Regions from separate parts of the Raoultibacter timonensis genome, predicted to be linked through region 1. Evidence: riboswitches for the same ligand, from Rfam matches in the RefSeq annotation. Region 1 holds a riboswitch; the other holds the start of a gene.
What was found. Region 1 has a riboswitch for glycine ahead of gcvT (glycine cleavage system aminomethyltransferase GcvT). Riboswitches for the same ligand answer to the same signal wherever they lie in the genome.

Region 1 (4,421 bases):
CTTCCCATGTAGCGGGCCCTTTCTGTTCGGGGTTCGCCGTGGCTGCTTATCGGGAATCGGGGCAACCGTGCGGCAGGGTGGTTATTGTGCGCAGCTTTCGGCGTAGGCGGGGGCGTCCATCGTCTCGACGGCGATCGAGGCGGGCTCCACGCGCACGAGCCAGGCATCCCAGGCCGATTCGTTGATGAGCGCCGGGTTGTCGAGCAGCTCTTCGTTCACCTCGACGACTGTGCCGTCGACAGGGCTGATGACCTCGGAGACCGCCTTGACCGATTCGACGTCGGCGAACGGCTCTCCTCCCACAAGCTCGTCGCCCACTTCGGGCAGGCCGACGAACACGAGGTCGCCAAGCTCCTTTTGCGCGTAGTCGGTCAAGCCGATCGTGGCGTTCTCGCCGTCAACGGCGACCCACTCGTGGGTTTCGGTGTACATGCGGTCCGCGGGGTAGTCCATGATGGTCCTTTCTTCGGGCGTCGGACGATCCGACGCTGTTTCCGGTGTACCGCGCGGGCTCCTTTGCCTGTGCGGCCGTGCTGCCGAAAAGAGGCGGAACGGGCGTTCCGTCTGAATCTATCGCTTCCTTTTGTAGAACGGCATGGGTGCGACGCGCGCCTCGACTTTCCGTCCGCGCACTTCGACTTCGAGCGAGTCGCCGATTTCGGCCGATCCCGTCTCGACGAGCGCCATGGCGCAGGCCTTTTTCAAGAACGGGCAGTACGTGCCCGAGGTGGTGGTGCCGATTCGCTTGCCGTCGGCGAACACCGGCTCGTGCTCGCGTACGATCCCGCGTCCCGTAACCTCGATGCCGATGCGCGTGCGGGCTGGCAATCCTTTTGCGGCGATGGCCTCTTTGCCGATGAAGCCGGGTTTTCCCATCTTCACGCCGAATGCGAGGCCCGCTTCCATCGGATCGACGGTTTCGTCCATCTCGTGACCGTACAAGGGCATGCTCGCTTCGAGGCGCAGCGTATCGCGGGCGCCGAGTCCGCAGGGGACGAGTCCGTCTTCGGCGCCTGCACCGATGAGCGCCTCCCATAGCGCGGGTGCTTCGGCGGGCGCACAGTACAGTTCGAAACCGTCTTCGCCCGTGTAGCCGGTGCGCGAAACAAGGCAATCGCAACCCGCAACCGCAACGTGCGGCTCGAACGTGTAGTACGCGCTCGGAAGTGCCGCTTCGTCGGCCACGCGGGCGAGGATCGTCTGCGCGAGCGGGCCCTGGACGGCGATCTGCGCGATCTCGTCGGACAGATCGCGCATCACGGTATCGTCGAGCAGATGGTCGGCCATCCAAGCCACGTCCTTGTCTTTGTTGGCGGCGTTCACTACGGCGAGAAACCGTTCGTCGTCGAGACGGTATACGATGAGGTCGTCGACCATGCCGCCGTCCTCGTAGCATAGCGCCGTGTAGCGGCAGCGCCCGTAGGCCATGTCGCTGAAATCATTGGTCATGAGGCGGTTGAGCGTTGCGAGTGCACCGGGGCCCTCGAACAGCACCTCTCCCATATGCGATACGTCGAACAGCCCGCAGGCGTTTCGCACGGCAAGGTGCTCTTTCATGAGGCCGGTGGGGTATTCGATGGGGAGCAGGTAGCCGGCGAAGGGCACGATTTTTCCTTCGGCAGCGAGGTGGACGTCGTACAGGGGCGTCTTCTTTTCCATGAGCCAAAACCTTTCAGGGCGGGGCCGGATGCAAAAAGGCGCGCTCAGGGATTGCCCCGGGCGCGCCTCTGTCTCCATACCTGAAAGATGAACCCCGCAGCCGTGCAACCCGCGTGGGCTTGCTTCTTCGGTGCCGATCGAACGGCTTTCCAGAGGTTTGTCGGATTCCAGTCCTTTTGCCTGAGAGTTTCTGCCCCTTCGGCTCCCGCGTGCGCGGGCATCTCCCGGAATCGTCATCCAAACGCTGTGTGCGGGGTCAGAATACCATGCGCTTTGCGCCGGGTAAACCAACGGCTCGCGAACGGTTTGCCGTGAGGATGATCGGGCGTCGCGGCGGCTTTCTGCTTGCGTTCGAGGTCCCTGCCAATCGCGGCGGCCCCCGATCTTGCGAATGTGGCAGAAATTTCGACCTGTGCCAAAATGTACTATAGTAAGTAATTGATGCGTGCGTTTTCAAAGATCCGCGACCAGGTGTTTCTCCGGAAGCTGCCGAAATATCAATAATGTATCTGATTCCATAATTGGCATAGGTCGAAATCTCTGCCATCTTCGGGTCATCCGCCGCTAAATCGGGGTCGGCGCGGTTCCCGCAGGGCCCCCGATGGCGATCCGGCGTTCTTGGAAGCCGAACGGGCTTATGCCGATGACAGTACGGGACGCTACCCGAAACTGGCCCCCGCTGTCAAACCGCCCTCGGCATGCGCCAGCCCTTGCCCACCCTTGCCCATCGCTCGCACGGCGCCCGTCGCCTTGCGCCCCGTTTGTCCGACACGGCGGCCAGAGTCGGCCTCTTTGGCTTATGCGCAGATGCCCGTCATCTTTATCCGATCTTAATACAGTGCCTGTGACCTTAACAACGCGTTAATGCGGCTCGGATTAACCTAGAGTCCAGCCCGGGCGGTAGTGCGCACGCAGCCCGGGCGCAAAGAAGGAAATTCGGAAAGGTTGGAATGAGATGGAAACAGTTGCCGGCGTCATCGGCGTCCTGAGCATCGCCTTGATGCTCTATCTGTTTTACGTGCTGCTGAAAGGCGGTGATGAAAGGTGATGGACGAACTGCTGGAATACGGTATCTACGTCGCCCTCCTCGTTGCCCTCGCCATACCGCTCAGCGGGTACATCAACAGGGTGATGGCCGGAGAAAAAACGCTGCTCGGCCGCGTGCTCTGCCCGGTTGAAGGCGTTCTCTACCGCGTGATCGGGGTCAGCAGGAACGAGAACATGAACTGGAAGCGCTATCTGCTGTGCGCTCTCGCGTTCTCGGCGGTATCGCTCATCGTCTTGTGGGCGATTCTCATGTGCCAAGGGTTCTTGCCGTTCAACCCCGAGGGGTTGCCCGGTCAATCGTGGGATTTGGCTTTTAATACGGCAGTGAGCTTCGTGACGAACACGAACTGGCAGTCGTACAGCGGCGAGAGCTCGCTGAGCTACTTCTCGCAGGCGATCGGCCTCACCGTGCAGAACTTCGTAACGCCCGCCGTTGGCATGGCGGTCCTGTTCGCCCTGTTCCGCGGCATGGTTGCCGAAAACAGTGAAGGCCTCGGATCGTTCTGGGTCGACGTTACGCGCGGCGTTATGTACGTGTTCATCCCGCTGTGCTTGGTCATGTCGATCGTCGGTATTGCGAGCGGCATGCCTGAAAACCTCAGCGAATACCAGGAAGTCGATCTCGTCGAGCCGGTGGGCATCGATGCGGACGGCAATGCGGTAGCGGCTGACGATCCGTCGGCGGTCGACACGGTCGACAAGCAGATCGTGCCCATGGGACCGCAGGCGAGCCAGGTTATGATCAAACAGCTCGGCACCAACGGCGGCGGCTACAACGGTGTGAACTCGGCGAGCCCGCTTGAGAACCCCACGCCGCTCACCAACATCATCCAGTGCATCGCGCTGCTGCTCGTGCCTATCGCGCTGCTGTTCAGCTTCGGACGCTTCGTCAACGACCGCCGGCAGGGCAGGGCGGTGTTTGCGGCCGTGTTCATCTTGCTTGTCGTATCGCTTGGCCTCATTGCGTTCTTTGAGCAGTCAGGTACGCCCCAGCTTGCGCAAAACGGCGCGGTCTACATGGGCGTCGATGGCCAATCGGGCGGCAACATGGAGGGCAAGGAGGTTCGCTTCGGCGTTACGGACTCGTCGCTTTGGGCCGCATTCACCACGGCCGCGTCGAACGGCTCGGTCAACTCGATGCACGACAGCTACACGCCCATCGGCGGCATGGTACCCATGGTGCTCATGCAGCTCGGCGAGGTCATCGGCGGCGGCGTGGGCTGCGGGTTGTACTCGCTCATCGGGTTCGTGATGCTCACGGTGTTCATCGCGGGGCTCATGGTCGGCCGTACGCCCGAGTACCTCGGCAAGAAGATCGGGCCGAAGGAGATGCGCATGGCGGTGATCCTGTGCATCACCACGCCGTTCGTGATACTCGTGGGGGCTGCGGCGATGAGCCTCGACCCTGCGACGGTCGATAGCCTCAACAACCCCGGTGCCCACGGTTTTTCGGAGGTGCTCTACGCGGCAACCTCGGCGGGGGGCAACAACGGATCCGCATTTGCGGGGCTCAATGCGAACACGCCGTTCATCAACGTCGTGCTCGGTCTGGAGATGCTCGTGAACCGCTTCGTTCCCATCGTTGCAACGTGCGTTCTCGCCGGCAGCTTGGCATCGCGTAAGAAGGTTGCGACCACGGCGGGCACGCTATCGACGAGCAATGCGATGTTCGTGTTCCTCCTGATCCTGATCATACTCCTCGTAGGCGCTCTGAC
Region 2 (4,421 bases), 890 kb from region 1:
ATGCTGAACCTGATCTCGTCGAGCCCGCTTTCGCGCAACGCATCCATCGCGTCCTCATCGAGCCGGTATCCGCTCGTGTAGAGCCTCAAATGGGCCTGGGGGTACAGCTCGCGAGCGCGCTTTAAGAATTCGAGGGTCTTTTCGAACCGGAGCATCGGCTCGCCCCCGGTCAACGCAATGCAATCGAGCCGAGCTCCCGCAGCATGAGCCTGCTCCAACTCGCCAAGGGCGTCTCGATCTTCTCGGCAATACCGCTCGTAGTCTTCCTGGTTGGGATTGAAGCAGAAATAGCAGTTTTTCGGACAGGTAAGCGAAATAAAGAACGTCACCGTTTTCTCGCCTGTTCGACAAGCAATGCACCCGGGAGACATCCAGCCGTTTCCGCCGACCAGGCTTTTCCCGCAGTTTTCACATGCCCACGCAGAATTTTCGAATCGCCTGCTTCGGGGTTGCGATTCCTCGCGCTCGAACGGCAGCCCGAACGATGAAACGGTTTGCTCGTAGTCTGAAGCAACCTCGTCGAACGCTTTTTGATACGTCTTCAGATCCATTGCAGCCCCCTGGATATCCGCCTTGCCGCATACGGATGGCGGCAGCGACGCGCTGTGCCGCCCTGTTTCCGTACGCGAAAATCTAGTCTGCCGTATATGGTAAACCAGACTCGACAATTTGCGAGCGGCGCTGCCGTCTGCGTGGAGTTTTGGACGATATAAACCCTCATCGCTTGACGGCGCAAGTTCGATTGTGATTACTTAGATAGATACGTATTTCCTCGGCAATCGTTTTGGCTTAACCGAAACCGTTGCCGAGGAAATAACCTTATCGCCGCCGAGCGGCTCGCGTGAAAAAGGTCATGATGGTCGGCAAGCACAACCAATTCATCGGATATAAAGTCTACGATGCCCAACGCTTGATGCATCGCACGCTTGAGGTCGCCCTCAAGCCGCATGATCTTACGCCCGGGCAATGGAACCTGCTCAATCAGCTCGATCGGGCAGGCGCCCTTTCCCAGAAAGCGCTCGCCGAACGAACGCGCAAAGAACAGGCCACCATCACCCGCTATCTCGATACGCTCGAACGCAAGGGGCTCGTCGTCCGCTCCCGCGACGAACACGATCGCCGGGCTCACGTAATCACGCTGACCGACCAGGCGCGCACCCTGCTCAAACAGGTAGAATCGGTTGCAGAAGATGCAGCGGACCGGCTTATCGACAACATCAGCCAAGAAGAAATCGATACGTTTCTCGACGTGCTCGATCGCCTCAAGGCAAATGCCTCCGTCTACATCGACAGCAAGACTTCTCGGCACTAAACCGACGCCGAAAAGCCCAGCAGGCAGTGGCGGTCACCGTTCGGCCGAAGACTGCCGATGCCCCGCTCCGGAGACGCCATGGGCGCTCCGAAGCGGGGCAAACAAGCTCCTTCAAGCTGTAAAAAGGGAAATAACCAGTTCACAACTAAGCATTTAGCTGCTACAATTCGCCTGCACAACTACATAGCGTCACCCCGTTGATGCGTCCTGAATCGATACGAGACAGGACGAGAAGGGGCCTCTGGAGAATTCCGGTCACCAGACCGGATGCCGAAGGGGCAAGGCGGAAACGCCGAAACTCTCAGGCCAAAGGACAGAGCAAAGCTTTCAGCTTGACGTATGCGTCCGCATTCTGCGCGAGCATACGCTCGTCTTCTCTCTTCCAGATCGCCTCGATTCGCTTCTACGGGCTTCGCAGAAGTGTTGCAACGTTGCTCTACGATGGAAGGAAAACAGTGGAAGGCTTTTTCGACGCGATCAATTCGGCGCTCGTCGCTATCGACGACTTTATTTGGGGCATACCGCTCATGGTGCTCATCCTGTTCGGCGGTATCCTCCTGACGGTGCGCTTGCGCGGCGTCCAGTTTCGTCAACTCCCCCGTGCGCTGCGCTACATGTTCAAAAACGAAACGGGCGGCGAAGGCGAAGTTTCGAGCTTCGGCGCGCTGTGCACCGCGCTTTCAGCCACCATCGGAACCGGCAACATCGTCGGCGTTGCCACGGCTATCGTAGCAGGTGGGCCCGGCGCTATGTTCTGGATGTGGCTGGCAGCGCTGTTCGGCATGGCGACCAAGTTTTCAGAAGGTCTGCTTGCCGTCAAGTACCGCAGCATCGACAAGAAAACGGGCCACGTGCTCGGCGGCCCGTTCTACTACATCGAGCGAGGCATGGGCAAGAACTGGCGTTGGCTCGCCAAGATATTCGCCTTCTTCGGCATGTGCGTAGGCCTGTTCGGAATCGGTACGTTTACTCAGGTCAATTCAATTTCAACAGCAATTACGGGTTTCTTCGACCCGAACAAATCGGCCACGGTGAACATTCTCGGCATGGATTATTCGATCGCAACCGTCATCGGCTCGCTCGTGCTCGCGGTACTCGTGGGCCTCGTCGTCATCGGCGGCTTGAAGCGCATCGCCAAGGTGTCGGAGCGCGTGATCCCTGCAATGGTCGTACTCTACGTGGGTTTCTCGCTCGTGCTTATCTTCACGAACCTCGACAAGCTGCCCAGCGCGTTCGCCACCATCTTCGAAAGCGCCTTCGGCTTGCAGGCGGTTGCCGGCGGCATGCTCGGCGCCATTATCATCGCCATGCAGAAGGGTATCGCTCGCGGCATCTTCTCGAACGAAGCGGGTCTCGGCTCAGCCCCGATCGCCGCGGCTGCCGCCCAGACCAAGGAGCCGGTGCGCCAGGGCCTCGTCTCCATGACCGGCACGTTTCTCGACACGATCGTCGTCTGCTCGATGACGGGCCTCGCCCTCGTCATGACGGGTGCCTACCAGATTCCGGGCCTCGAAGGCGCCGCTGTCACCACCGCGGCGTTCCAGGCGGGCCTTCCGTTCATCCCCGGCGATGTGGTTTCGTTCGTTCTCATGGCGTGCCTCGTGCTGTTCGGCTTCACCACCATCCTCGGATGGGACTATTACGGTGAGCGCTGCCTCGAGTATTTCAGCAACGGCAACATGAAATCGGTCAAGGTGTACCGCTGGCTCTACATTGCCGCCGTGTTCATCGGCCCCTACATGACGGTAGCCGCCGTATGGACCATCGCCGACATCTTCAACGGCCTCATGGCCATCCCGAACATGATCGCGCTCATCGCGCTGTCGGGCGTCGTGGTGAAGGAGACGCGGGACTACTTCGCCCGTCTCAAGGCCGCGGGCGACGAGGATCATATGGAGCCCCGCCTTGCAGGCGATAACTGGGATATCCCGCCCATCGATCCGATTACGGAACGCTAGGACGTCAAGCTCTGCGCCGCGCGAACATCCTCCCGAAAAAGGATGCGCGCGGCGCAATGGTATTGCTTCGCCATCCGATCAACTGGAAAGCTTCCGCGCAAACTTCGAAACGGTACGCGAACTGCGGCCAATCGTTCGGCCCGCACCCACGCGGCTGACGAACGGTCGGACGAAGCCGATCAATCGTCAACTCCCGAACCGGTATCCTGAGCGCCACGCCGTCTGCAGGTATTCGGGATGCGACGGGTCCTTTTCGATCTTCTCCCTGATCTTGCGGATGAACACCGGCAGACTCGACGTCTCGCCCACGAACTCCTCGCCCCATACCGCCTCGATGAGCTGTTCGCGCGTGAACACCTCGCCGGGATGGCTCGCTAAAAGAAAGAGTATCTGAAACTCCTTGGGCGTGAAATCGATGCGCTTATCCCCCGTGGTTACACGGTAGCGCTTGGTATCGAATTCCAAACCACCGAGCATGACGCAATCGTCCTGCTGCTTCGGCATGATGCGCTCGTTGCGCTTGAGGTGGGCATCGATCCTCAAGAGCAGCTCGTCGGGGTCGAACGGCTTCACAAGGTAGTCGTCTCCCCCAACGTTGAAGCCCGTACCCTTGTCGGTGATATCCCCTTTCGCCGTGAGGAACACGATCGGCACGATCGCTCCGGATGCGCGCAGCTCCTGGCAAACCTGGAACCCATCGAGCTTTGGCATCATGACATCGAGTATGAGCAGATCAGGCTGCTCCCTCCCGTACACCTCGATCGCTTCTTTTCCGTCGGCGGCGCAGCAGAACTCGTGGCCGCCGCCGACCACGATGCGCCGTATGAGGTTTCGCATGCTCGGTTCGTCGTCTGCGAGCAGTATTTTCGCCACAGCCTATCCTTCCTCACCCTTGTTTCCCGTCGGAATGAAAACGGTAAACGTGCTTCCCTGCTTGTAGGTGCTCTCCACCTCGATGCTGCCCTCGTGCATCTCGACAAGCTCCTTCACCACCGCCAAACCGAGACCGCTGCCGCCGTAGCGTCGATACGACGATTTATCGCTCTGCGTGAAACGCTCGAAAATGAGCGGCAGGTCCTCTTCCTTGATGCCGATGCCGGTATCGGTGACAGCGATGGCAAGCCGCTCGTTCCGCTCGTCGTAGCTGACCT

Region 2: it holds a riboswitch for glycine, as region 1 does, so the genes downstream of both, MWL89_RS01640 (alanine/glycine:cation symporter family protein) here and gcvT (glycine cleavage system aminomethyltransferase GcvT) in region 1, are expected to answer to the same signal.

The regions. Positions count from the first base shown of each region.
Region 1 covers NZ_AP025564.1:3,526,347-3,530,767, reverse strand. The annotation lists gene gcvPA (aminomethyl-transferring glycine dehydrogenase subunit GcvPA) at 1-8, opposite strand, end outside; gene gcvH (glycine cleavage system protein GcvH) at 82-453, opposite strand; gene gcvT (glycine cleavage system aminomethyltransferase GcvT) at 571-1,659, opposite strand; glycine riboswitch at 1,818-1,896, opposite strand; gene kdpA (potassium-transporting ATPase subunit KdpA) at 2,707-4,421, shown strand, end outside.
Region 2 covers NZ_AP025564.1:404,231-408,651, reverse strand. The annotation lists gene MWL89_RS01650 (radical SAM protein) at 1-551, opposite strand, end outside; gene MWL89_RS01645 (MarR family winged helix-turn-helix transcriptional regulator) at 842-1,312, shown strand; glycine riboswitch at 1,544-1,639, shown strand; gene MWL89_RS01640 (alanine/glycine:cation symporter family protein) at 1,768-3,270, shown strand; gene MWL89_RS01635 (response regulator transcription factor) at 3,457-4,143, opposite strand; gene MWL89_RS01630 (ATP-binding protein) at 4,147-4,421, opposite strand, start outside.